DNA from 3 places in the Kitasatospora sp. NPDC093550 genome. Region 2 is predicted to be linked to each of the others. Evidence: riboswitches for the same ligand, from Rfam matches in the RefSeq annotation. Region 2 holds a riboswitch; each other region holds the start of a gene.
The links. A riboswitch is a leader RNA that binds a small molecule or an ion and turns the genes downstream of it on or off. The one in region 2 is predicted to bind S-adenosylmethionine.

Region 1: linked by a shared signal. The riboswitch ahead of thrC (threonine synthase) and the one ahead of ACIRD3_RS31630 (aminotransferase class V-fold PLP-dependent enzyme) in region 2 are both predicted to bind S-adenosylmethionine.
Region 3: linked by a shared signal. The riboswitch ahead of ACIRD3_RS07520 (IclR family transcriptional regulator) and the one ahead of ACIRD3_RS31630 (aminotransferase class V-fold PLP-dependent enzyme) in region 2 are both predicted to bind S-adenosylmethionine.

What each region holds. Positions count from the first base shown of each region.
Region 1 covers NZ_JBIWJF010000038.1:1,523-11,878, reverse strand. Annotated here, with positions in the region: gene ACIRD3_RS36150 (HelD family protein) at 1-480, shown strand, start outside; gene ACIRD3_RS36145 (copper homeostasis protein CutC) at 528-1,214, opposite strand; gene ACIRD3_RS36140 (hypothetical protein) at 1,273-2,214, opposite strand; gene ACIRD3_RS36135 (PadR family transcriptional regulator) at 2,211-2,564, opposite strand; gene ACIRD3_RS36130 (hypothetical protein) at 2,629-3,267, shown strand; gene ACIRD3_RS36125 (hypothetical protein) at 3,284-3,640, opposite strand; gene groL (chaperonin GroEL) at 3,753-5,375, opposite strand; gene ACIRD3_RS36115 (cold-shock protein) at 5,698-5,901, opposite strand; gene ACIRD3_RS36110 (MoaD/ThiS family protein) at 6,440-6,718, opposite strand; gene thrC (threonine synthase) at 6,746-8,026, opposite strand; SAM riboswitch class I at 8,043-8,176, opposite strand; gene ACIRD3_RS36100 (glucosyl-3-phosphoglycerate synthase) at 8,324-9,328, shown strand; gene ACIRD3_RS36095 (trehalose-6-phosphate synthase) at 9,367-10,356, shown strand, end outside.
Region 2 covers NZ_JBIWJF010000026.1:39,369-49,724, reverse strand. Annotated here, with positions in the region: gene ACIRD3_RS31660 (cytochrome bc complex cytochrome b subunit) at 1-207, opposite strand, end outside; gene ACIRD3_RS31655 (Rieske 2Fe-2S domain-containing protein) at 204-1,256, opposite strand; gene ACIRD3_RS31650 (c-type cytochrome) at 1,265-2,074, opposite strand; gene ACIRD3_RS31645 (heme-copper oxidase subunit III) at 2,262-2,882, opposite strand; gene ACIRD3_RS31640 (hypothetical protein) at 3,279-3,704, shown strand; gene trpD (anthranilate phosphoribosyltransferase) at 3,826-4,902, shown strand; SAM riboswitch class IV at 5,010-5,128, shown strand; gene ACIRD3_RS31630 (aminotransferase class V-fold PLP-dependent enzyme) at 5,181-6,551, shown strand; gene ACIRD3_RS31625 (Lrp/AsnC ligand binding domain-containing protein) at 6,576-6,857, opposite strand; gene ACIRD3_RS31620 (rhomboid family intramembrane serine protease) at 6,899-7,681, opposite strand; gene ACIRD3_RS31615 (hypothetical protein) at 7,883-8,146, shown strand; gene ACIRD3_RS31610 (NYN domain-containing protein) at 8,474-9,784, shown strand; gene ACIRD3_RS31605 (NlpC/P60 family protein) at 9,983-10,356, shown strand, end outside.
Region 3 covers NZ_JBIWJF010000004.1:55,244-65,599, reverse strand. Annotated here, with positions in the region: gene ACIRD3_RS07535 (hypothetical protein) at 39-467, shown strand; gene ACIRD3_RS07530 (patatin-like phospholipase family protein) at 540-1,964, opposite strand; gene ACIRD3_RS07525 (hypothetical protein) at 1,967-2,299, opposite strand; SAM riboswitch class I at 2,556-2,698, shown strand; gene ACIRD3_RS07520 (IclR family transcriptional regulator) at 2,901-3,614, shown strand; gene ACIRD3_RS07515 (threonine/serine exporter family protein) at 3,652-4,905, opposite strand; gene ACIRD3_RS07510 (helix-turn-helix domain-containing protein) at 5,288-6,586, shown strand; gene ACIRD3_RS07505 (cobalamin B12-binding domain-containing protein) at 6,815-7,258, shown strand; gene ACIRD3_RS07500 (methylaspartate mutase) at 7,255-8,547, shown strand; gene ACIRD3_RS07495 (asparagine synthetase A) at 8,639-9,640, shown strand; gene ACIRD3_RS07490 (glutamate synthase-related protein) at 9,820-10,356, shown strand, end outside.

The DNA.
Region 1 (10,356 bases), on a different contig from region 2:
CCGGAGGAGGTCATCGCGTACGCCTCCCGGCTGCTCCCGGCGATCGCCCCGGGCCTGGCCCCGGCGACCTCGGTCCGCGAGGCGCCCGGCTCCCTGACGATCCGTCACGTCCCGGAGGACGGAAGGGTGGAGGCGGTGGTCGCCGCCTGCCGGGAGGCCCTGGAGCACGAGGGCTCGACCGGCCTGATCGCCGCCGACGCCCGGATCCCGCAGCTCGCCGAGGCGTTGGCCGCGGCCGGCCTGCCGCACCTGTCCCCCGGGACGGAGACCAGCGCCGAGGCCCGGCTCACCCTCGTCCCGGCCTCGCTGGCCAAGGGCCTGGAGTACGACTTCGTGGTGCTGGACGAGCCCGCCGCGGTGATCGCCGGCGAACCGGACGAGCGGACCGGCCTGCGGCGCCTGTACGTGGCGCTGACCCGCGCCGTCTCCGGGCTGACCGTGCTGCACCACGAGCCGCTGCCCGAGCAGCTGCGGTCGTGACGCGGAAGGGCCGGCCCCGCCTCGGGGCCGGCCCTTCCGTACCGCGCTCAGGCGTCGATCATCGCCCGCCACTCGGCGACCTTGGCCGGGTCCACCGGCGTCCGCCAGCCGTCGGTCCGCACCGCGCCGCCGACGTGGAAGGCGTCGAAGCCCTCTGCCCGCAGGTCCTTCAGGTGCTCGGCCCGCAGGCCGCCGCCGATCAGGATCCGCTGCCGGTAGCCGGGTTCACCGGCGCGGGCCAGCTCGGCCGACAGCACCGCGCGCCCGGCGTCCACGCCGGCGGCCGAGCCCGAGGTGAGGAAGGTGTCCAGCCCGGGCAGCGCGCCGACGGCGGCCCGCAGGGCGGCCCGGTCGGCACTGTGGTCGATCGCCCGGTGGAAGGTCCAGCGGCAGCCCGCCACCGCCTCGGCGACGGCCGCGGTGGCGGCCAGGTCGACGGCGCCGTCGGCGTCGAGGAAGCCGAGGACGAACTCCTCGGCGCCCTCGGCCCGCAGGGCGGTGGCCCGGGCGCACAGCTCGTCCAGGTCGCCGGGGGCGAAGCCGTCCCGGATCCGGAGCATGACCCGCAGCGGGATGCCGACGGCGGCCCGGATCCGGGCGAAGTCCTCGACGGACGGGGTGAGCCCGTCGGCGGCCATGTCGGTGACCAGTTCGAGCCGGTCGGCGCCGCCCGACTCGGCGGCCTGGGCGTCCTGGGGCGTCAGCGCGATGACTTCGAAAATTGGTCTAGACATATCAGTAGGTTGCCACATCCGACCGGGCCCGGCGAGACCGCACCCCCGGCCCGGCCGCTCAGGCCAACCGCCGCCCTCGCGAGCCCCTCCGGCGGCCCACCACCGCCAGCGCGACCGCCGCCGCCACCGTCAGCGCGGCCATCGGCAGCAGCTTCCAGGCGCCGCCCTGCTGCTGCCAGAGCGCGTGCAGGTTGACGCTCAGCGCCCAGGGCAGCACCGCGAGCCCGGGAACGGCCACCAGGTACCAGCCGCGCACGGCCGACAGCGCCATCAGCAGCGGCACGACGACCATCAGCGCCCGCCACGGCGAATCCAGCTGGTGCCGGCTGCTGTAGACGTCGTCCGTGAACGCCACGACCGGGACCAGCACCGCCGCGGCGGCCATCAGGGCCCGTTCGCGCCAGGCCGGCACCGGCAGGACGTCCGACGGCGCGGCCAGCAGCACCAGCGCCCAGAGCACGAACGGCCCGTCCCACTGGAAGGCTTCGAGGAACACCCAGAGCGGCTGGACGACCTCCGGAGCGGTCACCGCGACCACGAGGTCCGCCACCGCGGCCAGCGCCGCCAGCCCGGCCAGCAGCTTCGCCGCCGTCCACCGTCCGAGCAGCGCCGCCCCCGCGGAGAGCAGCGCCCCCAGCAGCAGCCCCCAGTAGGGCAGGAAGTACCGCAGCCCCCACGCCGGATCCGGCACGCCGTTCACGCCGTCCGCCAGGTGCTCCAACAGCGCCTGGGTCCCCTTCAGTCCGGCGGCCGCCCCGACCACCAGCGGGGCCGCCAGCGCCGCCAGCCGCCCGCCCCGCGACGTGGAGGTCAGCCCGGTCCGCATGCGCAGCCCGTACGCCCCCAGGTCGAGCAGCTCCCTGACCTTGGCGGCCCGGCCGGCCTCCGCCGTGGTGTCGGCGAAGACGTCGGCCAGCTCGTCCCCGCGCTCGCGGCGGTAACGGCCCGGGTAGAGCGCCAGCGCCGTCCGGACGGCAACGGTCGACCCACTCATGCTCATGCGAAGGCCCCCCTGACCCTCGGAGTGACAACGGCGACGGAGAGCCGCCGCTCGGCCTCGGCGGCCACGGCCCGCAGCCGCTCGGCCTCGGTGGCCAGCGCGCCCCGACCGGCGTCGGTGAGCGCGTAGGTGCGCCGGGCGCGGCCGTCCACCACCTCCTCGGCGGCGACCTCGATCAGGCCCTGGCCCAGCAGCCGGTCGAGCGCGCCGTAGAGCGTGCCGGTGCGCATCTTCACCCGGCCGTCGGAGATCGCGCTGATCTCCTGGATGAGCGCGTAGCCGTGCCTCGGGGCATCGGCCAGCGCGGTGAGCAGAAGCAGCGTCGGCTCCTGCATGGAGCGTTCTGTCATGTGACTACATATATCGCTGACCGGCACATCCCGTCCACCGGAACCACGCGCCACAATGACCCCCATGCCGACGCCGAACGACGACCTGCTCACCGCCTGGACCGCCCTGCTGCACCGCTGCGGCACCACCCCCGACCCGGAGCCGTACGGCCGGGAGCTGCTGCGCCGCTGGTCCGAGCCGCAGCGCCGCTACCACACCACCGACCACCTGCGCGCGGTCCTGCGGCACGTCGACGACCTCGCCGGCCACGCCGCCGACCCGGACGCCGTCCGCCTCGCGGCCTGGTTCCACGACGCCGTCTACCGCCCCGACCGCACCGAGAACGAGGAGCGCAGCGCCGCCCTGGCCGTCCGCGCGCTGACCGCCGCCGGCCTGCCCGCCGACCGCGTCACCGAGGTCGAGCGCCTCGTCCTGCTCACCGTCAGCCACGACCCGGCGCCCGGGGACCGCGACGGCGAAGTGCTCTGCGACGCGGACCTCGCCGTCCTCGGCGGCACCCCCGAGGCGTACGCGGGGTACGCGGCCGCCGTCCGCGAGGAGTACGGCTTCGTCCCCGAGCCGGACTTCCGGGCCGGCCGCGCCGCCGTCCTGCGGCAGCTCCTGGCCCTGCCCGCGCTCTACCGCACCCCCACCGCCCGCGAGCGCTTCACGGCGGCCGCCCGCACCAACCTGACGGCCGAACTCCACGAGCTGGCCGGCTAGGCCCTCTCTTGAGGGCCTAGACCAGCTCCCCCACCGGCGCCACCACCGCGCCCTGCTTGCCGCACACCCAGTGCGGCTCCGGCCCCAACTCCGGCTCCACGCTGAGCGCGTGCGGGTCACCGTCGGCCGCGCAGGCGGTGCACAGCGGCCACCGTCCGTACGCCTCCAGCAGCGCGTCCTGGACGTCCTGGGCGACCAGCCCGAGCACGTACTCGGTGCCGTCCGGCCATTGCTCCAGCCACCAGCGCCGGTGGGTGACGGCCTGCTCCACCAGGGAGACGACGGCGGCGTCCGCCACGTCCCGGGCGGTGAGGTCGGCCAGGATCAGTGCCCGCGCGTTGTGCAGGGCGGTCTCGATGTCGTCAGCAGCCATCCGTCCATCCTCCCCTCAACTCCCCCGAACGCCGAAACGCCGCGTGGGCGGCCCCCCGAAGGGAACCGCCCACGCGGACGAGGTCCTGCCGATCCGATCGAAGCGATCAGGATCAGAAGTCCATGTCACCGCCCGGCATGCCGCCGCCGGCGGCCGCGGCGGCCTTCTCCGGCTTGTCGGCGATGACGGCCTCGGTGGTGAGGAACAGCGCCGCGATGGAGGCGGCGTTCTGCAGCGCGGAGCGGGTGACCTTGGCCGGGTCGATGATGCCCGCGGCGACCAGGTCGACGTACTCGTTGGTGGCGGCGTTCAGGCCGTGACCGGCGGGGAGGTTGCGCACCTTCTCCACCACGACGCCACCCTCCAGGCCGGCGTTGGTCGCGATCTGCTTGATCGGGGCCTCCAGCGCGACCTTGACGATGTTGGCACCGGTGGCCTCGTCGCCGTCCAGCTCCAGCTTGTCGAAGGCGACACCGGCCTGCAGCAGGGCGACGCCACCACCGGCGACGATGCCCTCCTCGACGGCGGCCTTGGCGTTGCGGACGGCGTCCTCGATGCGGTGCTTGCGCTCCTTGAGCTCCACCTCGGTGGCCGCGCCGGCCTTGATGACGGCCACGCCGCCGGCCAGCTTGGCGAGGCGCTCCTGGAGCTTCTCGCGGTCGTAGTCCGAGTCGCTGTTCTCGATCTCGGCGCGGATCTGGTTCACGCGGCCCGCGACCTGCTCGCTGTCGCCGCCACCGTCGACGATGGTGGTCTCGTCCTTGGTGATGACCACCTTGCGGGCGGTGCCCAGCAGGTCGATGCCGGCGTTCTCCAGCTTGAGGCCGACCTCCTCGGAGATCACGGTGCCACCGGTGAGGATGGCGATGTCGCCGAGCATGGCCTTGCGGCGGTCGCCGAAGCCCGGGGCCTTGACGGCGACGGACTTGAAGGTGCCGCGGATCTTGTTCACGACCAGGGTCGACAGGGCCTCGCCCTCGACGTCCTCGGCGATGATGACGAGCGGCTTGCCGCTCTGCATGACCTTCTCCAGCAGCGGGAGCAGGTCCTTGACCGAGCCGATCTTGGAGTTGGCGATGAGGATGTACGGGTCCTCGAAGGTCGCCTCCATGCGCTCCAGGTCGGTGGCGAAGTAGGCGGAGATGTAGCCCTTGTCGAAGCGCATGCCCTCGGTGAGCTCGAGCTCCAGGCCGAAGGTGTTGCTCTCCTCGACGGTGATGACGCCTTCCTTGCCGACCTTGTCCATGGCCTCGGCGATCAGCTCGCCGATCTGGGTGTCGGCGGCGGAGATGGAGGCGGTGGAGGCGATCTGCTCCTTGGTCTCCACGTCCTTGGCCTGGGCCAGCAGCTGGTCGGAGACGGCGGCGACGGCCTTCTCGATGCCGCGCTTCAGGGCCATCGGGTTGGCGCCGGCGGCGACGTTGCGCAGACCCTCGCGAACCAGGGCCTGGGCGAGCACGGTGGCGGTGGTGGTGCCGTCACCCGCGACGTCGTCCGTCTTCTTGGCGACCTCCTTGACGAGCTCCGCACCGATCTTCTCGTACGGGTCCTCGAGCTCGATCTCCTTGGCGATGGAGACACCGTCGTTGGTGATCGTGGGGGCGCCCCACTTCTTCTCCAGCACGACGTTGCGACCCTTGGGGCCGAGCGTGACCTTCACTGCGTCGGCGAGCTGGTTCATGCCACGCTCAAGGCCGCGGCGAGCTTCCTCATCAAAGGCGATGATCTTGGCCATCAGAAGTGGTCCTCCGGGACACGGTCGACTGCTCGGACCAAGGGGTGCCCGCGACGGACGGCCCTGGTGCGCGGAGGTCCATTCCCTGCCGCTCCCGGGGGCCTCACCGACCCGGTCCGCTGTCACTCTCACACTGTGAGTGCTAACGCCAATGATTAGCACTCCGGGTGGTCGAGTGCAAGCCCAATGGGCAACCCGCGAGCCGTCGTCGGGGTAGCCCGGGAACGCCGACGGGCCCGTACGACACGTGTCGTACGGGCCCGTCGAGAAGCGAGTGGTCACCAGCCGTAGGGCCGCGCCGAGCTCCTGGGGTCGGAAGGGGTCAGCCCGCGGCGCGGACCATGTCCGCCTGCGGGCCCTTCTGTCCCTGAGAGATCTCGAACTCGACCCGCTGGCCCTCCTCGAGGGTGCGGTAGCCGTCCATCTGGATCGCGCTGTAGTGGACGAAGACGTCCGCACCACCGTCGACCGCGATGAAGCCGTAGCCCTTCTCCGCGTTGAACCACTTGACGGTGCCCTGAGCCATTCCGAACTCCCCTAGTGCTGTGCTGGCCCTTCACGGTCCCGCAGGTCGCGGGCCCGGGTTGGTTTGAAGGCCGGCCCGGGGAACCCCCCCTGGGCGCAGCCGTGCACGCCGCAACCCACCGCGCGGAGCGCCCAACGGCCTCCGGTGAGCGGGTGATTGCGTCGACCGCCGCTGAATGTATCCGGACCGACGCCCTCTGCAACAGGGTCAACCGCCGGTAATTCCGCCGCAGCGGCAAGGGACAGGACGGGCCGAATCGGGAAAATCTCGGCATTTAACGCCGGACATAGCGGACGAATTACCCAAATCCCCGCGGTAATTCTGACACCGGCCTGACAGGTTTCCCCGGCCGGTCTCACCGTCCGGACGCCTTCCGGCAGGACGCGCGCGCGGGGCCGAGAGGGAACCCCTGTTCCCAACCGAGCGACACTCTACTCCGACTCCACCCGGAAATATTCCAGCCGGAATGCAACGAGCCGCCCGCGCGTACGGAGAACGGAATTCCGTGCGCGCGGGCGGCCGAATGGCGGGGCGCGGCTCAGCAGCCGCCGGCCACCGCCGGAATGATCGAGATGCCGGCGCCGTCCTTGATCTCGGTCGCCAGGCCCTCGGCGAAGCGCACGTCGTCGTCGTTCACGTAGACGTTGACGAAGCGGCGCAGCTTGCCGGTGTCGTCCAGGATGCGGGCGGAGATGCCCGCGTGGTTCTTCTCCAGGTCGGCGATGACCTCGGCCAGGGTGGCGCCCTCGGCGGTCACCTCGGCGGCGCCGCCGGTGTAGGTGCGCAGGATGGTCGGGATGCGGACGGTGGCGCTCATGGCTCTCCTTGCGGGGTGGGGGGTGGTTCAGGCGGACGCGAGGCCGGCGGCGCGGAAGGAGTCCAGCGTCGGGCGGATGACGGCGCTCATCCCGGCGTCGGCGACGGCGTCCAGGGTCTTCAGGCCGTCGCCGGTGTTGATCGCGACGGTCTCCTTGGCCGGATCCAGCTGCCCGGTCTCGACCAGCTTCTTCAGCACGCCGACCGTCACCCCGCCCGCGGTCTCGGCGAAGATGCCCTCGGTCCGCGCCAGCAGCCGGATCGCCGCCACGACCTCGGCGTCCGTGACGTCCTCCACGGCACCGCCGGTCCGGCGGGCGATGTCCAGCACGTACGGGCCGTCGGCCGGGTTGCCGATCGCCAGCGACTTGGCGATGGTGTCCGGCTTGACCGGCTTGATCACGTCCCGGCCGGCCTTGAAGGCGGCCGACACCGGCGAGCAGCCCTCGGCCTGGGCGCCGAAGACCTTGTACGGCCGGTCCTCGACCAGCCCGAGCTTGATCAGCTCCTGCAGCCCCTTGTCGATCTTCGTCAGCTGCGAGCCCGAGGCGATCGGGATGACGATCTGCTCGGGGAGCCGCCAGCCGAGCTGCTCGCAGATCTCGTACGCCAGCGTCTTGGAGCCCTCGCCGTAGTACGGCCGCAGGTTGACGTTGACGAAGCCCCAGCCCTCGCCGGCCGGGTCCCCGATGAGCTCCGAGCAGAACCGGTTCACGTCGTCGTAGTTGCCCTCGATGCCGACCAGCTCGCCGCCGTACACCCCGGCCATGACGACCTTGCCCTGCTCCAGGTCGTGCGGGATGAACACGCAGGACCGGAACCCGGCCCGGGCGGCCGCCGCGCCCACCGCACCGGCCAGGTTGCCGGTGGAGGAGCAGGACAGCGTGGTGTAGCCGAACGCCCGCGCCGCCTCGATCGCGCACGCGACCACGCGGTCCTTGAAGGAGTGCGTCGGGTTCCCGGAGTCGTCCTTGATGTGCAGCGGCGCGGTGAAGCCGAGCTCCCGGCCCAGGTTGTCCGCCTTCACCAGCGGGGTCCAGCCCGGGTTGAGGTTGGGCTTGGAGGCCACGTCGGCCGGCACCGGCAGCAGCGGCGCGTAGCGCCAGATCGAGGTCGGACCGGCCTCGATCCGCTTGCGCAGCTCCTCGGCACCCGCGCTGCCGAACTCGTAGGCGATCTCCAGCGGGCCGAAGCACTCCAGGCACGCGAAGCTGGGACCGAGCGGGAATCGGGTTCCGCACTCCCGACAGGACAGGGCGGCGGCCGGGCCGAGGTCCACGGAAACGGGTGCGGCGGTGTCGATAGCCATGATGGCGAGGCCTCTCTCCTCATCTTCCCCGCGGCGCGGTCGCGCCACAGGCCGGAATTGGCACCTGTCCCGCCGGCCTGTCGACGACAGCCGCGCGGGAAGGTTGCCGGGACGTCAACGGGCCGTTCCCTCAGTCCCTCTGGATGAGCTTGTGAAATTGTGGTGGTGCTCAACGGTGACCCCGGCGTGCGAAGGTCCGACCGCTGTACGAAGACTGTATCCGAAGGCGTCAATCCTGAACGGGACCGTCCGCCACGCGAGATGAGCCGTTCCACCCGACCCGCCGAGGAGACTTCCGTGCCCGCCGAACCGACCCCCGAGCTCCTCCCGCAGGCGGCGTCCTGGCTGCGCCGGCGCTCCTGGAGCGCGGCCGACCGGCCGGTCCGCACCCTCCTCGCGGCCAAGGAACGCACCGGGCGCACGGTCAGCGTCGTCCTCCCCGCCCTGGACGAGGAGGCCACCGTCGGCGACATCGTCCGCACCGTCCGCCGCGAGCTGATGGAACGCCTCCCGCTCGTCGACGAACTCGTCGTGGTCGACTCCGGCTCCACCGACGCCACCGCCGCCGTCGCCGCCGAGGCCGGCGCCCGGGTCGAGCACCGCGACGCCATCCTGCCCCGGCTCCCCGCCGCCCCCGGCAAGGGCGAGGTGCTCTGGCGCTCGCTGCTGGTCACCCACGGCGACATCGTCTGCTTCGTCGACGCCGACCTGCGCGAGTTCGACCCCGCCTTCGTCTCCGGGATCATCGGCCCGCTGCTCACCGACGAGTCCATCCACCTGGTCAAGGCCATGTACGACCGCCCCCTGGAGACCGAATCGGGCGCCGTCGTCCCGGCCGGCGGCGGCCGGGTCACCGAACTCGTCGCCCGCCCCCTCCTCAACCTCCACTGGCCGGAACTCGCCGGTTTCGTCCAGCCTCTCGGCGGCGAGTACGCGGCCCGCCGCTCCCTGCTCGAACGGCTGCCCTTCCCCACCGGCTACGGCGTCGAGCTCGGCCTGCTGGTCGACGCGCTGGAGCTGGTCGGACTGGACGCCCTGGCCCAGGTCGACGTCGGCGTCCGGCACCACCGCCACCAGGACGGCCAGGCCCTCGGCCGGATGGCCGCCACCATCTACCGCACCGCCCTCGAACGCCTCGACCGCACCCACCGCCTCAAGGCCTCCGCCGACCTCGTCCGCCCCGAGCTCACCCAGTTCACCCGCGACCCGGACACCCGCGCCTTCACCGGCCACACCCACCCCGTCACCGCCCTGGAACGCCCCCCCATGCACACCGTCCCCGAATACGCCACCCGCCATTGACGGGTTTGCCACCCCGGAGCCCCGGCAACATCCCAACCATGGGCGATCTCACGACCGAACGTTCGAGTGCGACCGGCACCGCCCCCGTCCTGGTGGCCTCCAACCGGGGACCGGTGTCGTTCAGCACCGCCGACGACGGCACGCTGACCCTGCGACGCGGCGGCGGCGGGCTGGTCTCCGGCCTCTCCGCGATCGACGACCCGAACGCCGTCTGGGTCTGCGCGGCCCTCAACGACGCCGACCGCAGAGCGGCCGCGGACGCTCCCGACGGCCGCCTGGACCTGGCCGGCCACGACGTCGGCGGCCAGGCCGTCCGCATGCTGGACATCGACCCCGAGACCTTCGCCCGCGCCTACAACGGCGTCGCCAACTCCACCCTCTGGTTCGTCCACCACCTTCTCTACGCGACGCCCACCGCGCCCGCCTTCGACGCCGGCTTCCGCACCGAATGGGCCGCCTACCAGGCCTACAACAGCGCCTTCGCAGACGCCCTGGCCGCCGAAGCCGCCCCGAACGCCGCCGTCCTGGTCCAGGACTACCACCTCTCCCTGACCCCGGCCCTGCTCCGCGAAGCCCGTCCCGACCTGCGGATCGGCCACTTCTCGCACACCCCGTGGGCCCCGCCCGAGTACTACCGGCTGCTCCCCGACGACGTCGCCCGTGCCGTCCTCACCGGCATCCTGGGCGCCGACCGGGCCGGCTTCCTCACCGAACGCTGGGCCCGCGCCTTCGCCGCCTGCTGCCAGGACCTCCTCGGCGCCACGATCGACCACGAGGCGCTCACCGTCACCCACGACGGCCGCACCACCCACCTGGGCGTCCACGCCCTCGGCGCCGACGCCGACTTCCTGCGCGAACGCGCCCACCGCCCCGACGTGGACGAACGCCTCACCGCCCTGCGCGCCGCCGTCGGCGACCGCCGCACCATCGTCCGGGTCGACCGCACCGAGCTGAGCAAGAACATCGTCCGCGGCCTCCAGGCCTACCGGCACCTGCTCCGTACCCGCCCCGAGTGGCACGACCGGGTG
Region 2 (10,356 bases):
GATGATGATGAACGAGTAGAGGCAGATCTCGCCCAGCATGAAGGACCAGTGGTCCGGGAAGATCTTCCGCAGGTTGGCCTTGGCGAGGGAGTAGATCCCCAGCCGGCCGTCCGTCCAGTCAGCCGCGGCTTCCCACTTGTTGGCGGGATTGGCGCGCGTGCTGGAGGGCTTGGCGGCACCGGTCTTGGTGCTGCTCGCGCTACTCATCGAGCACGCTCCCAGAAGCTCGGGCCGACGGGCTCGTCGAAGTCGCCGGTGGCGACCAGGAAGCCCTTCTCATCAGTGGTGATCTTCAGCTGCGGCAGCGGGTGGCCGGCCGGGCCGAAGATCACGCGCGCGCCGTCCGCCAGGTCGAAGGTCGACTGGTGGCAGGGGCAGAGCGCGTGGTGGGTCTGCTGCTCGTAGAGGCTGATCGGGCAGCCGACGTGGGTGCAGATCTTGGAGTAGGCGAGGATGCCCTCGAAGCCCAGCTCCTTGGACTTCTCGTCCTTGATGTCCTCCGGCGCGATGCGGACCAGCATCAGGGCGTCCTTGGCGATCGCCTGCTGGAAGTCCTCGTCGTGGGTGGACAGGCCCTCCGGCATGGCGAAGGTCAGCGAACCGACGAGGACGTCCTCGGGCTTCATCGGCTGCATGGTGTTCATGTTGACGAGCGCCAGCGGCTTGGTCGGCGTCGCTTCCTTCCAGCCGGTCTCCTGGAGCTTCTTCTCCGGGAGCGGGCCGAGGTCGCGGAGCAGGACCACGCCGGAGAGCGGGACCAGCGCCATCGAACCGATGAGGGTGTTGCGGATCATCTTCCGGCGGCCGAAGCCGGACTCGGCGGCACCGGTCTTGAACTGGTCGATGACGTCCGCGCGGACCTCGTCGGAGGCCTCGATCGGGTGACGCTCGGCCGGCAGCTCGACGTCCGACATCAGGGTGCGGGCCCAGTGGACCGCGCCCGCGCCGATCATGAAGAGGGCGACGCCCAGGGTCAGGCCGAGCGCGAAGTTCAGCGCGCTGACGTGGCCCAGCGGGAAGATGTAGACGATCTTGTCCGGGTCGATGGCCACGTACGAGACGATGAATCCGACGGTGGCGATCATCGAGACCACGAACATCAGCGAGACCTGGCGCTCGGCCCGCTTGGCGGCCCGCTCGTCGATGTCGGTGCGACGGGGCTCGTGGGCCGGCAGGCCCGGGTCGGCGAACGGGTTGCCGTGGTCGGCCACCTCGCCGGCGGAGCCGTGCGACTCCGGGAGCTTCTCTTCTGACATGTCGTGGCTCATGACTTCTTGGCCTTGGTGGTGTGGGCGGCGACCCAGATCGCGACCGCGATGAGCGTGCCGAGACCGAAGATCCAGCCGAACAGACCCTCGGTCACCGGACCGAGGCTGCCCAGCGTGAGACCACCGGGGTTGGGCTCTTCGCTAGTGGTGTGGCGGACGAAGGCCACGATCTGCTTCTTCTGCTCCTCGGGCATGGTGGTGTCCGGGAACGACGGCATGTTCTGCGGGCCGGTCTGCATGGCCTCGTAGATGTGCTTGGCGTCCACGCCCTCCAGCGACGGGGCGTACTTGCCCTTGGTCAGGGCACCGCCCTGGCCGGCGAAGTTGTGGCACTGGGCGCAGTTGGTGCGGAACAGCTCGCCACCCTTGGAGATGTCCTCGGGGTTGGTCGAGGTGTACTGCTCCTCCTTCGGGGTCACCGGGCCGGGACCGAGGGAGGCGACGTAGGCGGCGAGCTGGTCGATCTCGGCCTGCGAGTAGATGTTCTTCTTGCGCGGCACCTGGGCGCCGGGCTGCTGGGCCGGCATGCGGCCGGTGCCGACCTGGAAGTCGACGGAGGCGGAGCCGACGCCGACCAGGCTCGGACCGTCACTGCCGCCCTGGCCGTTCAGGCCGTGGCAGGAGGAGCAGCCGACGGCGAAGAGCTTCTTGCCCTCATCGATCGCGAGCGACTGCGCGGCGACGTCGGCCTGCGCCTTGTCGGCGGGCGCGAACGCGGCGTACAGCCCCCCGGTTGCCGCCAGGGCGAGAAGTAGGACGACCAGCGCCGCCAATGGGTGGCGCCGTCGTGCGGAGAGCTTTTTCACGGAATAACCCCGGTGTCAGGATCTGGTCGACTGGTGGGTGCACCCGGCGGCCGGTCTGGCCGGCACGAGGCTGCCTGTCTAGGGCTGCGCGCGCGGTCGGTCGGTGGGAGCGTCGGCACCGGCAGAAGCGGCCCGTCGCCGGTGAGGGCGGGGGCCGCAGCCGGTGGCCAGCGACCTGATCAGCTGGTTACTTGATCAGGTAGATGGTCGCGAACAGGCCGATCCACACGACGTCGACGAAGTGCCAGTAGTACGACACGACGATCGCGGCGGTGGCCTGCTCGTGCGTGAAGCGCTTGGCTGCGTACGTCCGTCCCAGGACCAGCAGGAAGGCGATCAGACCACCCGTCACGTGCAGGCCGTGGAAGCCGGTGGTCAGGTAGAACACCGTGCCGTACGGGTCGGAGGACAGGGACAGGCCGTCCTCCTTGACCAGCGCGGTGTACTCGTACACCTGGCCGCCGATGAAGATCGCGCCCATTGCGAACGTGAGGATGAACCACGCCCGGAGCTTCTTCACGTCACCGCGCTCGGCAGCGAAGACACCGAGCTGGCAGGTGAGCGAGGAGAGCACCAGGATCGTGGTGTTGACCGAGGAGAAGGGCACGTTGAGAGCGTGGGCCTTCTCGGTCCAGAACTCGGCTCCCTTGACGGAGCGGAGCGTGAAGTACATCGCGAAGAGGGCCGCGAAGAACATCAACTCGGAACTGAGCCAGACGATCGTTCCGACGCTGACCATGTTCGGCCGGTTGACCGATCCGTGCGCGTGCCCGGTTTCTACTGCTGTTGCTGTCGCCACGACGGACATTATGTCGGTCCCTTATTCCGTCTTCACGCCGGGGGGTGTCCCTCGGAGTGTCCGGTGCGTGCGGTATGCCCGCTTGGGGGTCGACGGGGTGCCCGGACGGGGGCTGAGCAGCGGCGTGTCCCTTTTCTGACGGTTCCTCGGAGCGGCCCGCGACCCCGTTGCCCGGCGCGTCGTTGCACGGTCGGAGTAGCCGTGAGAGGTAGGGGAGCGGGTCCCGGGTCGGCCGTACGGGTGGACCGCGCGGCTCGGGGTGACGGGTCCTCCGCCGGCCGGGTGAGTGCCGGGCGCGGCGGCTTGAGGAGGAACGTGCGCGAGGGGGACTCGGCGGCGGGTGATCGGGAGTAGCATCCGGGTCAGGCGAACGTGGTCCGGATCACACTTGAGGGAGCAGGGTCCATGGCGTACACGACCGATGAGACGCTCACCGTCCTCGTCTACAGCGACGACCGCAACACCCGCGAGCAGGTGCTGACGGCGCTCGGCCGCCGGCCCGCCGAGGATCTTCCGGAGTTGTCCTACCTGGAGTGCGCGACCACCCCCGCGGTGCTCAAGGCACTGGAGAAGGGCGGCGTGGACCTCTGCGTGCTGGACGGTGAGGCGGTGCCGGCCGGTGGACTGGGCCTCGGGCGCCAGTTGAAGGACGAGATCTACGGCTGCCCCCCGGTGCTGGTGCTGATCGGCCGGCCGCAGGACTCCTGGCTCGCCGCCTGGAGCCGGGCCGACGCCGCGATCTCCCACCCGGTGGAGCCGGTGGCGCTGGCCGAGGCGGTCGCCACCCTGCTGCGGGCGCGGCTGGCGAAGCGGGCCCCGGCAGCCCGTTGAGCAGGGCCGTCTCAGAAGGAGAGAAGACGGGGCCGTAGGGGCCGCGCCGCTCGATAGGCTGACTCCATCCGTACGGACGTCCTCCGGAGCCCGGGGGAACCGACAACAGCTGGAGTCAGCCATGGTGAACGTGAACCCTGCGAACGGCGGTAGCGACCCCGCGCAGGTGGTCCGCTCCTGGCCGGACCTCCTCGCGGCGCTGTTGAAGGGGGAAGACCTCGACCGCTCGTCCACCGCGTGGGCGATGGACCGGATCATGAGCGGCGAGGCGTCCCCCGTCCAGGTGGCCGGCTTCATGATCGCGCTGCGGGCCAAGGGCGAGACGGTCGACGAGGTCACCGGTCTGGTGGACGCGATGTACGCGCACGCCGAGCCGCTGGACATCCCCGGCCCGGCGGTGGACATCGTCGGCACCGGCGGCGACCGGGCGAAGACCGTCAACATCTCCACGATGTCGGCGATCGTCGCCGCGGCGGCCGGCGCCAAGGTGGTCAAGCACGGCAACCGGGCCGCCTCCTCGTCCAGCGGCTCCTCGGACGTGCTGGAGAAGCTCGGCGTGGCACTGGACCTCTCCGCCCGGCGGGTCGCCGAGGTGGCCGACGAGGTCGGGCTCACCTTCTGCTTCGCGGCGAAGTTCCACCCCTCGATGCGGCACGCCGCCACCGCCCGGCGCGACCTCGGGGTGCCGACCGCGTTCAACATCCTCGGCCCGCTGACCAACCCGGCCAGGGTCACCTCCCACGCGATCGGCTGTTTCGACACCCGGCTGGCCGGGCTGATCGCCGGGGTGCTCGCCCGGCGCGGCTCGACGGCGCTGGTCTTCCGCGGCGACGACGGGTTGGACGAGCTGACCATCACCACCACCTCGCAGGTGTGGGTGGTGCGCGACGGCGTGGTCACCGAGACCTCCTTCGACCCGCGTGAGGTCGGCATCGAGCTGGTCGGCATCGAGTCGCTGCGCGGCGGGGACCCGGCGTACAACGCCGAGGTCGCGCGCCGGCTGCTGGCGGGGGAGCACGGGCCGGTCCGGGACGCGGTCCTGCTCAACACGGCGGCGGCGCTGGTCGCGCTCGACCTGGGTGAGGCGCCGCTGGCCGAGCAGCTCGCGGCGGGCATGGCGCGGGCCGCCGGGGCCATCGACTCGGGTGCCGCGCAGGAGCTGCTGCGGCGCTGGTCGGAGGCCACCAGCCGGAACTGACGCGGTGGTCGGGAGCCCGTACCGGTGCGCCGGTGCGGGCTCCCCGGCTGTCCGGATGGTGGACCACTGTTTGACCACCCGGCGGACGCGACCTAGAGTCATCGCCAGGTCATGAGTGGCAGCGACAAGCCCCAGCTTGCTGTCCGGCAACCCTCCGTCCGTGGCGGGGTGCCCTGGGTGAGGACCGGGTCGCCACGGCAAGCCGTCCGTGCGACAAGCGCGGACGCCCGACGACTAGCACTCCCGGGGTCCCTTACCCCGTGAAGGAGTGCATCCTCATGTCCCTCTCCACCTCCACCGAGGTCCTCGCCCCGCTCGCCGTGCTGGGCTCCGACGTCCAGGTCCCGCTCGCCAGCGGGGAGAAGGTCGGCTACGCGGCGCTCGACTACGCGGCCAGCGCGCCGGCGCTGCAGCGGGTGTGGGACGACGTCGCCGCCTACGCGCCGTACTACGGCAGCGTGCACCGCGGCGCCGGGTACCTGTCGCAGCTGTCCACCGACCTGTTCGAGCAGAGCCGCCGCACCGTCGCCGAGTTCCTCGACCTGCGCGAGGGCGACCAGGTGGTCTTCACCCGGGCCACCACCGACTCGCTCAACCTGCTGGCCGCCGCCGTCCCGGCCGGCACCCGGGTGTTCGCCTTCGAGACCGAGCACCACGCCTCGCTGCTGCCCTGGGCGCACGCCGGACTGGACGTCACCTACCTGCGGGCGCCGCGCTCGCGGGCCGAGGCGGTGGCCGCCCTGGACGCCGCGCTCGCCGGGGCGCCCGAGGGCCCGAAGCTGCTCTGCGTCACCGGCGCCTCCAACGTGACCGGCGAGCTGTGGCCGGTCGCCGAGCTGACCGGGACGGCGCACCGGCACGGCGCGCGGGTGGTGCTGGACGCCGCCCAGCTGGCCCCGCACCACCGGGTCTCGGTGCGCGAGCTCGGCGTCGACTGGATCGCCTTCTCCGGCCACAAGCTCTACGCGCCGTTCGGCGCCGGGGTGCTGGCCGGCCGGGCGGACTGGCTGGACGCGGCCGATCCGTACCTGGCCGGCGGCGGGGCGACCCGGACGGTGGCCCGGGAGGCCGACGGCTCGGTGGCCGTGCAGTGGCAGACCGGCCCGGCCCGGCACGAGGCCGGCTCGCCGAACGTCATCGGCGCCTACGCGATCGCCTCGGCCTGCCGGGCGCTGCGGGAGGCCGGCTTCGACGCGCTGGAGGCGCGCGAGCGGCAGCTGGTCGAGCGGCTGACCGCGGGGCTCGCGGAGATCCCGGAGGTCAAGGTGCTCAACCTGTTCGGGGAGGGCTCGGCCCGGGTCGGCGTGCTGTCCTTCGTCGTCCGGGGCTGGAACAGCTCGCACTTCTCGGCCGCGCTGTCCGCCGAGTACGGCATCGGGGTGCGCGACGGCCTGTTCTGTGCCCACCCGCTGGTGCGGACCCTGCTCGGGGACGAGGACGTCGCCCCCTCCGAGTGCGGCGCCCCGGAGCCCTCGCTGCCGGGCGAGCGCAGCCTGAACGCGATCCGGGTGAGCTTCGGCGCCGGGACGCCGGACGAGCACGTCGACCGCTTCCTGACCGCCGTCCGCGAGCTGGTCACGGACGGCGCGGCGTGGAACTACCGCAACGAGGGCGGCCGTTGCGTCGCGGACAGCCGCCGCGAGGGCTGAGCCGTCACGTCCCGCTGCTCGTCGTCACTCGTCCAGGCCGAGGGCGAAGGCGGCTTCCAGGTCGTGCTGGGAGTAGGTGCGGAAGGCGATCTGGGTCTCGGTGTGGGCCACGCCCGGGACCTTGTTGAGCCGGCCCGGGATGACCTCGGCCAGGTCGTCGTGACGGCGCACCCGGACCATCGCCACCAGGTCGTAGCCGCCGGTCACCGAGTACACCTCGCTGACGCCCTCGATGGCGGCGATGGCTTCGGCGATCTCCGGGATGCGGTCGACACTGGTCTTGATCAGGACGATGGCGGTGATCACTGTTCGGGCTCCTTCGTGGGGTGCCGCCAGCGTATCGGGCGTCAGCCGGGTCGTCTCGGGGTGTGGCGGACCACGGTGCAGGCGTACAGGAAACCGGCCGAGAAGCCGATCACGTGGACCAGGTAGGCCACCCCCGGGCCCGCCGCGTGCACCGACCACCACTGCAGGGCGAACCAGAGGCCCAGCACCAGCCAGGCCGGGAAGCGCAGCGGCAGGAAGAACAGCAGCGGGACGAGCGTGGTCACCCGGGCGCGCGGATGGAAGCGCAGGTAGGCGCCCAGGACGCCGGAGATCGCGCCGGAGGCTCCGATGAGCACCCGGGTGGAATCCGGCGAGTGCGCCTCGGCGAGCGCGAAGCCGTACGCGGCCAGGCTGCCGGCGGCCAGGTAGAAGAGGGCGTACCGGGTCCGGCCCACGCGCCGTTCCACGGTGGGGCCGAAGACGTGGAGGAAGAGCAGGTTGCCCAGCAGGTGCAGCCAGCCGGCGTGCAGGAAGAGGCCGGTGAGGGCGGACAGCGCCGGGTGCTTGCCCGGTGTCGGGGCGGCCGGGCAGCCGGGGACCGGGTCCGGGGCCTCGGCCAGCTGTCCGGCGGTCAGCGGCCGCCCGGTCAGCAGTTCGGCGGGGACGGCGCCCCAGCGCTGCTCGTACCGCTGCTCCGCGCAGACCCGGGCCTGGCCGGTGCCGTACAGCGGATTGAGCCCGGCGGCCGGGCCGAGCAGGAAGACCAGGGTGTTGACCGCGATCAGGCCGTAGGTGACCGCCGGGGCGGGCGCCTGCGGCCGGCCGCCCCGCTCGGCGGTGTGGTCGGGGGCCGCGAGCGCCATGCGGCCAAGCATCCCTCGGGGCGCCGCAGGTGACACGGCGGTTTACGGCAGGTGGACTAGCCTCGCGATTCCGCTGACCGGTGGTCCTGATGGTTGCCCCAGGCAATAGGCTTGGGGCGGGCATTCCCGCCTCCCGCCGCCGATGCCGGGGCTCCGGGGGGAGCGCCTAGCCCACCCAGGGACCACCCGAGAGGACCCCCGATGACCGTCCCCGCCCTGACTGCCGAGACGCGCTGGCGCTGCACCCTGTGCGGCAACCTCACCCGGTTCGACGTGACCCGCACCGCGCGGGTGACCGAGTTCCTGCACTTCGACCTGGCCGGCGACTCCAAGGTCGAGGAGACCGAGGTCCTGAGCGAGACCGTCGAGTCGGTCCGGTGCCGCTGGTGCAACGCCGTGGACCAGGTCGAGCTGGTGGCCCGGCCGGGTGCCGAGGACCCGGAGGCCCCTGCCGAGCAGGGCTGATCCCGGGACGGGTGGCGGGCGGTGCGCGGCGCGCCCGTCCGCCGCACGGGACAATACAGAACAGACAAGACGCACGGAGCGTGACGACAGGGGGCGGTCGCGGCCGTACCCCGCCGGAACAGGATCGGAGCCGAGGACGTGGTGGACGCAGCGAAGGAGCCCGGCGAAGCGCAGGGACTTCCGCCCGCTGCGCAGGCGCAGGCGTCGGACCCGGGGGCGGGCCCGACGGAGAGCGCCGCGTCCGGAGCGGTCGGGCCCGCGGGTGGCGGGGGTTCCGAGCCCTCCGAGGGCTCCGAGGGCTCCGAGGGGGTCTCGGCGGAGCGCGCCGTGGAGAAGCTGGACCGGCCGCTGCCCGAGGGCGTGCGCCGGCGGGTGGTCGGGCTGGCCTCGGACGCGCTGGGCGGACTGCCGCCGGGAGAGCTCCCGCAGAGCCTGCGTCAGTACGTGAAGTTCACCCCCGCGCGGCGGGCCAAGTACGCGGCCACCGCGCTGGCGGCCGCGCTGGAGGCGGAGCCGGCCTTCCGGGTGCGGATAGCGGAGCGGCTGCGGCTGGGGCAGCCGGACCTGGTGCGGGCCCTGGAGTCCGGCAGTGTCCCGGGGGCCGCCGATCCGATGGACGTCGCGGCCGCCGCCTACCTGGTGCGCTCGGCGGGCTGGAGCCGGCTGGTCGCCGAGGCGGGCGAGGAGGCCGAGCGGGCCGGCGCCGAGGACGCGGCCGCGGAGGCGGCCCGGCTGGTGGAGAAGCTGCAGGCCGAACTGGCCGAGGTGCGGGCCGCCGCGCGGGCGGACCTGGAGCGGCAGCGCGCGGAGTTCGAGGGCGTCCGGCGGGAGGCCGAGTCGCTGCGCAAGAAGGTGCGTTCGCTGGAGAGCGACACCCGCCGGGCGCAGGCCGAGACGCGCCGGGTGGCCGGCGAGCTGGAGGCCGCGAAGGCCCAGGGCGCGGCCGAGCGCTCCGCGGCCGAGACCGAGGCGCGGCGGCTCCGGCACCGGGTCTCCGAGCTGGAGAACGCCGCCGAGCAGGGCCGCCGGTCGGCCCGCGAGGGGCGCAGCGTCGAGGACATGCGGCTGCGGCTGCTGCTGGACACCGTGCTGCAGTCGGCCCAGGGGCTGCAGCGGGAGCTGGCGCTGCCGGTGTCCCAGATCCGCCCGGCGGACCTGGTGGAGGCGGTGGTGCCGGGGGCGGCCTCGCCGCACGACGTGGCGCGGCGCGGGCTGGCCGAGGACGACCCGGCGCTGCTGGACCAGCTGCTGGCGATCCCGCAGGTGCACCTGGTGGTGGACGGCTACAACGTGACCAAGACCGGTTATCCGACGCTGCCGCTGGAGCAGCAGCGGATCCGGCTGCTGGGCGGGCTGGCGATGCTGGCCCAGCGCACACAGGCGGAGGTCACCTGTGTGTTCGACGGGCAGGACCTCGACGTGCCGGTGATCATGGCGCCGCCGCGCGGGGTGCGGGTGCGGTTCAGCCGGACCGGGGAGACCGCTGACGAGCTGATCCGCCGTCTGGTGCGGGCCGAGCCGCAGGGGCGTCCGGTGGTGGTGGTCTCCGCCGACCGGGAGGTCGCCGAGGGCGTGCGGAAGGCGGGCGCGCGCCCGGTGGCTTCGGTGCTGCTGCTCAACCGGCTGGCCCGGCCCTGAGCGTCTCCGGGCGGAATGACGCCTGGTCAGCACCAGGTGTGCGGTCGTGTGCGCTTCCGGTGAAGTCAGTGTGGGAAACAGAGTTCACGCCTTCGGGGGAGTGGCAAAACGGGTAGATCTTCACTAGGGTCTGGCGTCAAACCTATTTTCCGGAATCTCATCCAATCGGGTGAGTCCGATGGAAGAAGGAGCCGGTCCTTGGCCTCCCACCGCCGTCCCAAGCAGCCGAGCCGCGCGCGGATCTCCGTGCTCACCGCTGCCGCTGCGACCGCGGTCGCCCTCTCCGCCCAGGTGGCCGCGCACGCCGCGCCGCAGCCGAACAAAACGGACGTCAAGGCGCAGATCGACCAGCTCCAGGAGGAGCAGGAGCAGGCGGCGGAGAAGTACAACGGCGCCAAGGAGCGGGCCGACCAGCTGCGCAAGCAGGCCGACCAGCTGCAGGACCAGGTGGCCCGCGGCCAGGAGCAGATGGCTCAGCTGCAGAGCGGTCTGGCCGAGGTGGCGGGCGAGCAGTACCGGACCAACGGCATCGACCCGTCCGTCCAGCTGATGCTCTCCTCCGACCCGTCCGG
Region 3 (10,356 bases), on a different contig from region 2:
CGGTCGGCGAAGCGGCCGTCACCGAAGGAGTCGATGTCATGACCAGCAGTGTGAGCAGCACCAGCCACGTTGCACCCGAGGGCGAACGCCGCCCCTTCGCGAGCGGCTGGACCATCTTCGCCGGCGTGATGCTGATCGCCGGCGGCATCATGGCGATCTTCGAGGGCATCTCGGCCATCACCAAGGACGACCTGATCGTCGTCACCCGCAACTACGTGTACCAGATGAACACCACGGGGTGGGGATGGATCCACCTCATCCTCGGAATCGTCATCGTCCTCGCGGGCGCGGCGCTCTTCAGCGGTGCCACCTGGGCCCGTGCGGTCGGTATCGTCGTCGCTGCGCTCGGAATGATCGCCAACTTCCTGTGGCTGCCGTACTACCCGTTCTGGGCCATCGTCCTCATCGCGGTCGACGCCTTCGTCATCTGGGCGCTCTGCGTCGGTACGACCAGGAAGCCCGCCTGACGGCAACCGCGGTCCCCGTCGTCCGCGACCCCGCCCCGCCGACCGGAACCCGTCCGGTCGGCGCGGTGCGCCTCAGCCGGAGGTGAGCCCGAGGAAGTAGGCGCGGTCCGGCAGGGCGGGCGGCAGCGGGTAGTCGAGCAGGACGTGCAGGTTGCACGCGGCGAGGGTGTAGGAGTGCAGCAGCAGATCGGCGGTGGTGTCGGCGCCGAGCCTGCGCAGCACGGTCTTGACGGTGCGGCTCCTGGTCGTCCGCTCCGCCCAGAGGGCCCGCCGCTGCGGGTCGTCGCCGAGCAGGTCGAGCACCTCCTTGGCGCGGGCCGCGCGGGCCGCCCGGGCGGCGAGGTCCGGAGCGGGCCCGGCGCCGCTCGCGCCGCCGCCTCCGCCGGCCGCGTCGGCCGCGTGCGCGTAGGCGTCGGCCACCCGGTACGGCGACTGCGCGATGTGGACCAGCGCACCGGCCGGCCCGCCGTCGCGGCCGAGCCGCTCGGACCACTGGACCAGCTCGCTGCGCCGCAGACTGGTGCCGACGTCGTACATCACGCTCTTGATCCGGACCAGCGCCAGCAGTTCGCCGAGCACCGGGAACCGCGAGGCGGGGAACGACTGCCAGGTCATCCCGGCCGAGGCGTTCACCACGACGATCTCGTCGACGTCGTAGTGGGCGCGCGGGTGGTCGGGGCGCCGCGCCCGTTCGGGCAGCCCGACCAGCCACTCGTCGGCCATGTTGTCGTACACCCCGCCGTCGGTGAGCACCAGGTCGGCGGTGGCCCCGGTGGGCCCGGCGGGCGGCGGGAAGCGGTGCGGGGCGGTCGGCAGGCGCCGGACGGCGAAGGCGCCCGGCAGGCAGGCCGAGGCCTGGACGGCGGTGGAGAGCCGCAGACCGCCGGGCACACCGGTGCCGTAGCGGAAGCCGTAGACGAACCCGGGCGAGAAGTAGAAGTGGTCCCCGCTCTGCAGCTCGGTGGCGCAGAAGACGTGGTCGACGGAGCGCTCGACCGCGGCCAGGCCCGTCGCGGCGCCGTCGCGGTGGAAGAACTCGCGCGCCAGCGCCCGGTCCACCACCGCGCTGCGCCGCTCGAACACCAGCACCGCGCCGGCCAGGAGCAGCAGCCCGGCGCCCAGCAGCACGCCGGAGAGCAGCCGCAGGCCGTCCACGGCGGTGGCGGCGACCCCGGCGAGCAGGGTCAGCAGTGCCACGCCGGCGAGGGCGAACAGCGAGCGCACGTACCGGTTGGTGGACGGCCCCCAGAAGAACAGTCCGGTGCGGGCGCAGTGGCGGATCAGCGGGCGGACGCGCTCGGCGAACTCCGCGCCCGGGTCCTGCCGGTAGTCGGTCTCGTGGGCGACCACGCCGTTGGCGACCGAGCCGCCGGACACCGAGGAGATCGCCACCACGTCCTTGTGCCGGCCGCAGTCGGCGAGGTACATCAGGGCGCCGACGCCCCACAGGGTGGCGCGGTAGCCGCCGCCGGAGAGGGCCACTCCGATGCGGGCCATGATCAGACCTCCACGGTCGTGCCCGCGGCCGCCGTCGCCGGATGGACCGCGGTGCAGCGGCGCACGCGCCGGCGCGCGGGGTCGGCCCACGGTTCGGTGGTGCGGCTGCGGTGGGTGAGGACGAGTTCGGTCGGCCGGGCGCCGTGACCGTCGTCGGTGAGCGGCGGCCGGCGGCCGCCGTGCTCCAGCAGGAGGGCGAAGGTGGAGCCGTCGGGGACGGAGGCGGCCGGCCGTTCGCCGCGGAGCAGGTCGGGGGCGAGGCCGTGCAGGTCCTTGCGCGCGTCCGGCAGTTCCAGGGCCCGGGCGATGGAGCGGATGTCGTACGACTCGGGCATGGGAGACCTCGGAAAGGACTCCGGGGGAGGTCGGCCACCGCTCAGGCCGCGCTCCCGACTCCTCCACTCTGCCACGATCCGGGCGGTTCGCGGGAGGGGGGCGGCGGGTACCCGGAACCGGCTCGGTGCCGGAGGGATTGACGCGCTGAAGGTCGAACGGTCGACCGGCGACGCGCGGCTGTTCCGGGGGCAGGGGCGGGGAAGGGCGCGGAAAGGGTTTGGCGGGCGGGCCGGGGAATCTTGTATGGTTCCTGGCGAATCATCCAGAGGGGTGGAGGGACCGGCCCTACGAAGCCCCGGCAACTCCCCGGTCGACTCGGCGTCCGAAGTACGCGCCGCGCCGCCTGGGATCAGTGCCAACTCCGGCCTGTCGCCACTGTGGCGCGGGAAAGATGAGGAGACACGGTGCTCTCTGTGCTGTCCTTCGCCCGGGCGCTTCCCGCCCCGGCCCTTCCGCGTACCCCTCTCGTGCCCGGCGCAGGCGACCGGCCGACTTCTCCGGCCCGCCCCCGCTGACCACACCCCCCACGGCTTCCCACCCGGAGCCTCCGCGAGCGCTGCCCACCCGCCGCTCGCGGGATTCGAGACGGAGTACCCATCCATGCAGAACACGAGCGGCGTCGGCGTGCTCGACAAGATCACCTCGATCCTCGGCACCCTGGAGGCCGGACCGGCCACGCTGGCCGGACTCGTCGCCGCGACCGGCCTGGCGCGGCCCACCGCGCACCGGCTCGCGGTCGCGCTCGAACACCACCGGCTGGTGAGCCGGGACCTGCAGGGCCGGTTCGTCCTCGGCCCCCGGATCGGCGAGCTCTCGGCGGCCGCCGGGGAGGACCGGCTGCTGGCCGCGGCCGGCTCGGTCCTCACCCACCTGCGGGACGTCACCGGTGAGAGCGCCCAGCTGTACCGCCGTCAGGGCGAGATCCGGATCTGCGTGGCCGCCGCCGAGCGGCTCTCCGGGCTGCGCGACACCGTCCCGGTGGGGATCACGCTGCCGATGAAGGTGGGGTCCGCCGCCCAGGTGCTGCTGGCCTGGGAGGAGCCCGAGCGGCTGCACCGCGGCCTGCAGGGCGCCCGCTTCACGGCCACCGCGCTGAGCGGCGTCCGGCGCCGGGGCTGGGCCCAGTCGATCGGCGAGCGCGAGCTCGGGGTGGCCTCCGTCTCGGCTCCGGTGCGCGGACCGTCCAACCGGGTGGTGGCCGCCGTCTCGGTCTCCGGCCCGATCGAACGGCTGACCCGCCACCCCGGCGCCCAGCTCTCCCAGGCCGTGATCGAGGCGGCGAACCGGCTCACCGAGGCGCTGCGGCACCCGTGACCGGCCGGGTCCGCCCGCCCGCCGCGCGCCGTACGGTTCAGGCCCGGGCCCGCCGCAGCGCGCGGGAGGGGCGGGGGATCCGGCCGACCACCGAGCCGATCAGGGTGCCGATCGACACCCCGAACACCGCCGACACGGCCGCCAGGACGGACTGCGCGCCGTTGCCGACCTCGATCTGCGCGGTGTTCAGCAGGCCGAAGGAGCCGGGCACCACGATCCAGAACGCCGGGAGGTAGAGCACCTGCCAGAGCGGACCGCCGGGCAGCCAGTGCACCAGGGTGGCCGCGCCCGCGGCGGAGACCGCGCCGGCCAGACCGCCGATCGCCGCCCCGTGCGCCGAGCCCACCGCCACCTGGACGGTGACGCTCACCGCGATCACCGCGACGATCCACGGGATGGCCGGGGGCGGGGTGTGGACGTTGATCACCACCCCGGCCACGGCGATCGCCAGCCCCAGCCCGATCACCCACCAACTCGGCCGGGCCACCTGGACGTTGGCCAGGGCGGTGGCCGGCATGCCGATCGCGGTCGCGGCCGCGGCCACCCCGGCGAGGAAGAGCGCCAGCTGCACCGCGCCGGACACCAGCCGGGCCGTACCGGCGCTGGCCGCGCCCGCGGCGATCTCCGACAGCCCGGTGACCAGCAGCCCGCCCGGCAGCAGGATCGCCAGCGTGGCCACGATCGTCCGCAGCGCGCCGTCCAGCAGCCCGGCCCGGGCGAGCGACAGGACCAGCAGCGCGACCAGGAACCCGGCCGTGACCGGCAGCAGCGGCCGCAGGTACGGCAGCCGCCGGGCGGCGACGGTCAGGCCCACCACGATCAGCGAGCCGAGCCCGGCCGCCAGCACGTTCGCCGCCACCGGCTGCAGGAAGAGGCAGACCCCGACGCCGACCGGCAGCGCCCCGAGGTCCGCGACCCAGGTGGGCCAGCGGGCGGGCGCCCGGCGGATCCGGTCCAGTTCGGCGAGCGCCCGGGGCCCGTCGAGCTCGCCCGCGCGCAGCCGGTGCACCAGGTGGAGGACGTCGGCGGTCTGCTCGAACCGCAGCGCGGCGCCGACCGGCTGGAACCGGGTGCCCTCGTCGGCGGACAGGGTGACGAACAGTCCGTTGGTCAGGGCGGCGACCCGGACCTCCGGGGCCCCCATGGCCCTCCCCAGGCCGTGGAGCTCCTCCTCGACGTCATGGACGGGAAGGCCGCCGCCCAGCAGGGCTTCGCCCAGTTCGAGCAGCAGACGGCGGAGCGGATCGGGCGGGGCGTCGGCGACCCGGACCGGGGGAGACGTGCTAGGCATGGCACGTATCGTCCCATCCCGCCCGGTTCGGTCCGACTGTGCCCCGGTCTGATCGCTTCCGGTGCGGGGTCCGTTCGCTCCCCGCCCGGGTTCGTTCGACTGCCCGTCCGGCCGCCTCCGCAGTCGGCACCACGCCCGCCGCCAGGGCTCCGGTCCGCTTGTGAGGCCCCCGTGAAGGTGGCGGGTGGGGCCGGTGATCGGCCGTTGATCGGGCGTAGACGGCGAGCCTGGAGCATCGGGAACCGGAGGGAACCGGTTCGCGGGCCACAGCCTGATCACCGGGTCCCGTGCGACCGGACCACAGGCCGCGCGGGTGCCCAGTGCTGCAGCCGTCGGACCGGACCTCCGGTGAGTGTCCGAACCACGGAAGGGCAGACGAGGCATGGACAGCGGGCAGTCGTTGCAAGCGGTGAGGACGGCGGCGGGCTTCGGCGAGCTGCTGCGGGTACGGCGCGAGCGGATCGGGCTGACCCAGCAGTGCCTGGCCGACCACGCGACCCTCAGCGTGCGGGCGATCCGGGACATGGAGAGCGGCCGGGTGCGCCGCCCCCGCAACGAGACCGTCCGGCTGCTGGCGGACGCGCTGCGGCTGGAGGGTCGCAGCCGCACGGACTTCGAGGAGGCCGCCCGCCGCCACCCGCTCGCCGGCGAGCCGGTGACGCCCCCCGCCCCGGCCGCCCCGCCGGTGCCGCGCGGGGCGATGGTCGGCCGGGAGATGGAGACCGACGTGCTGGCCGACGCCTTCGCGGTGCACGGGGACCGGCTGGTCGCGCTGGTCGGGCTCGGCGGGGTGGGCAAGACCCGGCTCGCCCTGGAGGTGGCCCGTCGGCTGCACCAGGGCGCCCACTGGCCGGTCCGCTGGGTCGACTGCGGCGGTGGCCCGCACCCCTGGCGCGGCCTGCTGGACGACTTCGTCCGGGAGATCGGCGACCGGCCCGCGCTGCTGGTGCTGGACGGCGCCGACGGCGGGGTGGACGCCGGGCAACTGGACGGGCTGTTCCACCACTGCCCCGGCCTGCGGGTGCTGATCACCGCCCGGGAGGCCCGGCCGCTGCCCGGCTGCCAGGTCATCCCACTCGCGCCGCTGCCCGTACCGGCCCCCGAACTCGACGCCGAACCGGAGGCGTTGGCCCAGGTCGGCGCCGTGCGGCTGCTGCTCTCGCACCTGTGCCGGCTGCGGCCCGGCTACACCCTGGAACGGTCCGAGGCGCCGGCCGTCGCCGAGCTGTGCCGCCACCTGGACGGCCTGCCGGGCGCCCTGGAGCGTGCGGCGGGCTGGGCGCTGGTGCAGTCCACCGGCCAGCTGGTGGCCCGGCTGGCGGCCTCCCCGTTCACGCTGGCGGCGCCGCCGCTGGTGTACGGCGCGCGCGGCGACGTGCGGGACGAGGTGGAGCCCGCCATCCGGCGACTGACGGAGCGTCAGCGCGCCCTGCTGGAGGTCCTCGTGGACGAGCCGGCGGACTGGTCCGGGGAGGACGCGGTGGTCCGCAGCGGCTGGGCGCCGCAGACCTGCCTGGCGACGGTGCACGAGCTGCTGTCGCGCGGGCTGATCCGCAGCGTGCCCGCCCGGGGCGGCGTGCGCTTCACCGTGCTCAACCTCTGCCGGCGCCTCGTCCGGGAGGAGCCGGGCCTCCGGCTCGCCCCGACCGGGGACGTCCCGCTGCTGGCCGTCGCGGGCTGAGCGACGGCCCCGGCGTCCCGGGGGCGCCGGCCGTGCGGCAGTGCCGGTGCCGCGGCCGGGCGCCGATTCTGCCGCAAGGTGCCGCAGGACCTGCCGCTTGCCCGGCCCGGGCGTTCCTAACGTTCTCGGTGGGGCCGGGCCGTCGCGGAACACGCGCCGGAACTCCCGGACCGCCGGCCGGGCGTCGGCGGAATTCCATCGCCGATCTCTACCGATGAGGGCTGAGTTGTGGAGCACGCACACGCCGAACACGGCGGGCTGGACGTCGTCGTGACGACGACGGCCTCGGATTCGCACACCTGGAACCTGGTGTTCCTGCAGCTCCTGCTGGAGGAAATGGGCCACCGGGTGACCAATCTGGGCGCCTGCGTCCCGGACGCGCTGCTGCTCGCCGAATGCCGCCGGATCGAACCGGACCTGATCGTGATCAGCAGCGTCAACGGGCACGGCCACCAGGAGGGCCTGCGGGTCGCCCCCGCGCTGCGCGCCTGCCCGGAGCTGCGGACCACGCCGACCGTCATCGGCGGCAAGCTCGGCATCGCCGGGGCCGACGACCCCGACCGCGAACGCACGCTGCTGGCGGCCGGCTTCGACGCCGTCTTCGAGGAGGGCACCTCGGTGGAGGCCTTCCGCGAGTTCGTCGACGGGCTGCGCTCCCGGGTCCTGCTGTGACCAGCTTCGGGGCGTTCGTCGCGCAGGCCGCGGAGGCCGGCGCGCTGGTGGTGCAGCCCCGGATGGGCATGGCGGAGGCGGCCCCGATGCGGGCGGGCCTGCTCGCCACCCGGGGGGCGGCCGCCGTCACCGTCGGCACCATCACGCTGGACAGCTACACCCGCACCGGCGACCTCGACATGGCGCGGCGCGCCCTGGCCGCCGGGGCGGGCCTCAACGGCTACCCGATCGCCACCCACCCGGTGGAGGTCACCCGGGCGGTGCTGCACGGGGTCGCGGACGCGGGCTTCCCGGTGCAGGTCCGGCACGGCTCGGCGGCACCGGAGGGGATCGTCCGGGCGCTGCTCGCGGCCGGCCTGGACGCCACCGAGGGCGGGCCGGTCTCCTACTGCCTGCCGTACGGCCGCACCCCGCTGCACGAGGCGGTGGCCCGCTGGCGGACCAGCTGCGAACTCCTCGCCGCCCGGCGGGACTCCGGCGCCGAACCGCACCTGGAGACCTTCGGCGGCTGCATGATGGGCCAGCTCTGCCCGCCCTCGCTGCTGATCGCCATCAGCGTGCTGGAAGCCCTGTTCTTCCGTCAGCACGGGCTGCGCAGCATCTCGCTCAGCTACGCCCAGCAGGCCAACGCCCAGCAGGACGAGGAGGCGCTGGCCGCACTCGGCCGGATCGCGGACGACCTGCTCGCGGACGTCGACCGGCACCTCGTGGTGTACGCCTACATGGGCGTGTACCCGCGCTCGCCCGGCGGAGCCCGGCTGCTGCTCCAGGACGCGGCGCGGCTCGCCGTGCGCGGCGGTGCCGCCCGGCTGATCGTCAAGACCACGGCCGAGGCGCACCGCATCCCGACCGTCGCCGAGAACGTGCGGGCGCTGGAGGCCGCCGCCGCGGCCGCCACCGCCGAGCGCGCCCGCCCCCGGCCCGCCGCCCCGCCGGACACCGGCATCGAGGCCGAGGCCAGGGCGCTGATCGGCGCCGTGCTCGACCTGGACGCCGACCTCGGACGGGCCCTGGTCCGGGCGTTCGCGGCCGGCTACCTGGACGTGCCGTACTGCCTGCACCCCGACAACGCCGGGCGCACGCGCAGCTCGCTGGGCCCGGACGGGCGGCTGTCCTGGTCCGCGATCGGCTCGATGCCGATCGCCGGACTGGTCGAGGGCGGCCGGCCGCCGATCCTCGGCTCGGCCGGGCTGCTGGCCGCGCTCTCCCACGTCCAGCGGCGCTACGACGGCGGGGACGCGCCGTCGGGCGCGGCGCCCGTACCCCGCGGCCTGCCCGCCGCGCGCTGAGCCGGCCACGCACCGGACCACCGCGCGCCGAGCCGCCCACGCCCCCGACGCTTCCCCGACAGACCCTCCCCGAGAGAAGAGGACCCCGACCATGCCCGACTCCACGCCCCAGCCCCCGGTGCCCCCGACCGATCCGGGCCGCCACCTGACCGCGCCGGCCACCCGGAGCACGCTCCGGATCCAGCAGCAGCTGCTCACCGCCGCCCGCGAGTTCCTGCGCGGCCGGGGCTTCACCGAGCTGCTGCCGCCGATCATCGGCCCGGTCACCGACCCCGGCGCGCGCGGCTCCAAGCAGGTGGACATCGACTTCTACGGCCACCGCTACAAGCTGATGACCAGCGCGATCCTGTACAAGCAGGCCTCGCTGCTCGCCTTCGACAAGATCTTCTGCATCGCCCCGAACGTCCGTCTGGAGCCGCTGGAGACCGCCGGGACCAGCCGGCACCTGGCCGAGTTCCACCAGCTGGACGTGGAGGTCGCCGGTGCGAGCCGGGACGACGTCGTCCAGCTGGCCGAGGACCTGGTGGTGCACATGGTCGACAGCGTGCTGCGCGAGCTGCCCAAGGAGTTCGCCGAACTCGGCCGGGACCCGCAGGCGTTCGCCGAGCTGCTCAAGGGCTCCTTCGGCCGGATCCGGCACGCCGAGGCGGTCACCGAGCTGCGCGGCATCGGGCACCCGCAGAGCGCTGACGCCGAACTCGACTGGGAGGGCGAGGCCCTGCTCTCGGCCCGGCGCGACCGGCCGTTCTTCGTCACCGACTACCCGAAGGGCTCGCGCGGCTTCTACGACCGCGAGCACCCGGACGACCCGGGCCTGCTGCGGAACTTCGACCTGCTCGCGCCCGAGGGCTACGGCGAGCTGTGCAGCGGCAGCCAGCGCACCAACGACTACGCGGAGATCATCACCCGGATGCGGGAGACCGGCGAGAACCCGCAGAAGTACCGCTGGTACCTGGACCTGGTGCGCGAGGGCGTGCCGGCCAGCGCGGGCTTCGGCATCGGGGTCGAGCGGCTCACCCGCTACGTCGCCGGGCTGGACGCGGTCTGGCAGGCCAGCGCGTTCCCGAAGGTCGCGGGGGTGGTGTCACCGTGAGTGAGCGTGGGGGGTACCCCCGGCCGGAGGCTGGGGGAGAGCGAACCGTTGGGAGGGGCGAGTGGGCGAACGCCCCTGCCGGGCGCAGCGAGGTGGGCGGCGTGAGGGAGCGAAGCGAGCGAACCGTTGAGAGGGGCGAGTGGGCGAACGCCCCTGCCGAGCGCAGCGAGGTGGGCGGCGTGAGTGACCTGTCGGCGCCCGGGTTTCCCGAGGAGGAGGTCCGGCGGCGGGCCCGGGCCGGTGCGGCGGCGGCGTTCCCGCCCGCCGAGGAGTACGGGCACGTGCTGTTCGGCGCCGACCGTGCGGACCGGGCGGCCGGGACCGGCGCGCCGGACGCCCTGGACGCGCTGCGGATCGTCCCGCCGCTGTTCCTGCCGCAACGGCTCGCCAAGCTGATCGACCTGGGCCGCGAGCCCGACTACCGGGACGTCGAACTCGCCACCGCCATCGGCGGGTTCGCCTCCGCGCTGCCGGTGTACGTGTCCGCGACCGGGTCCACCCGGGCGGCCGGCGGCGATCTGGGGCTGGCCCTGAGCCGGCAGGCCGGGGCGCTCGGGATCCCGATGGTGATCGGCGAGAACGTGGTGCCGGTCAACGGGTACGGCCGGCTCGGCGAGGCCGCCGACCGCACGCTGCTCGGCCGGCTGCGCGCCTACGCGGAGGAACTCCCGGACGGGCTCGGCGGCGTGGCCGTCCAGCAGAGCACCGAGGACGCC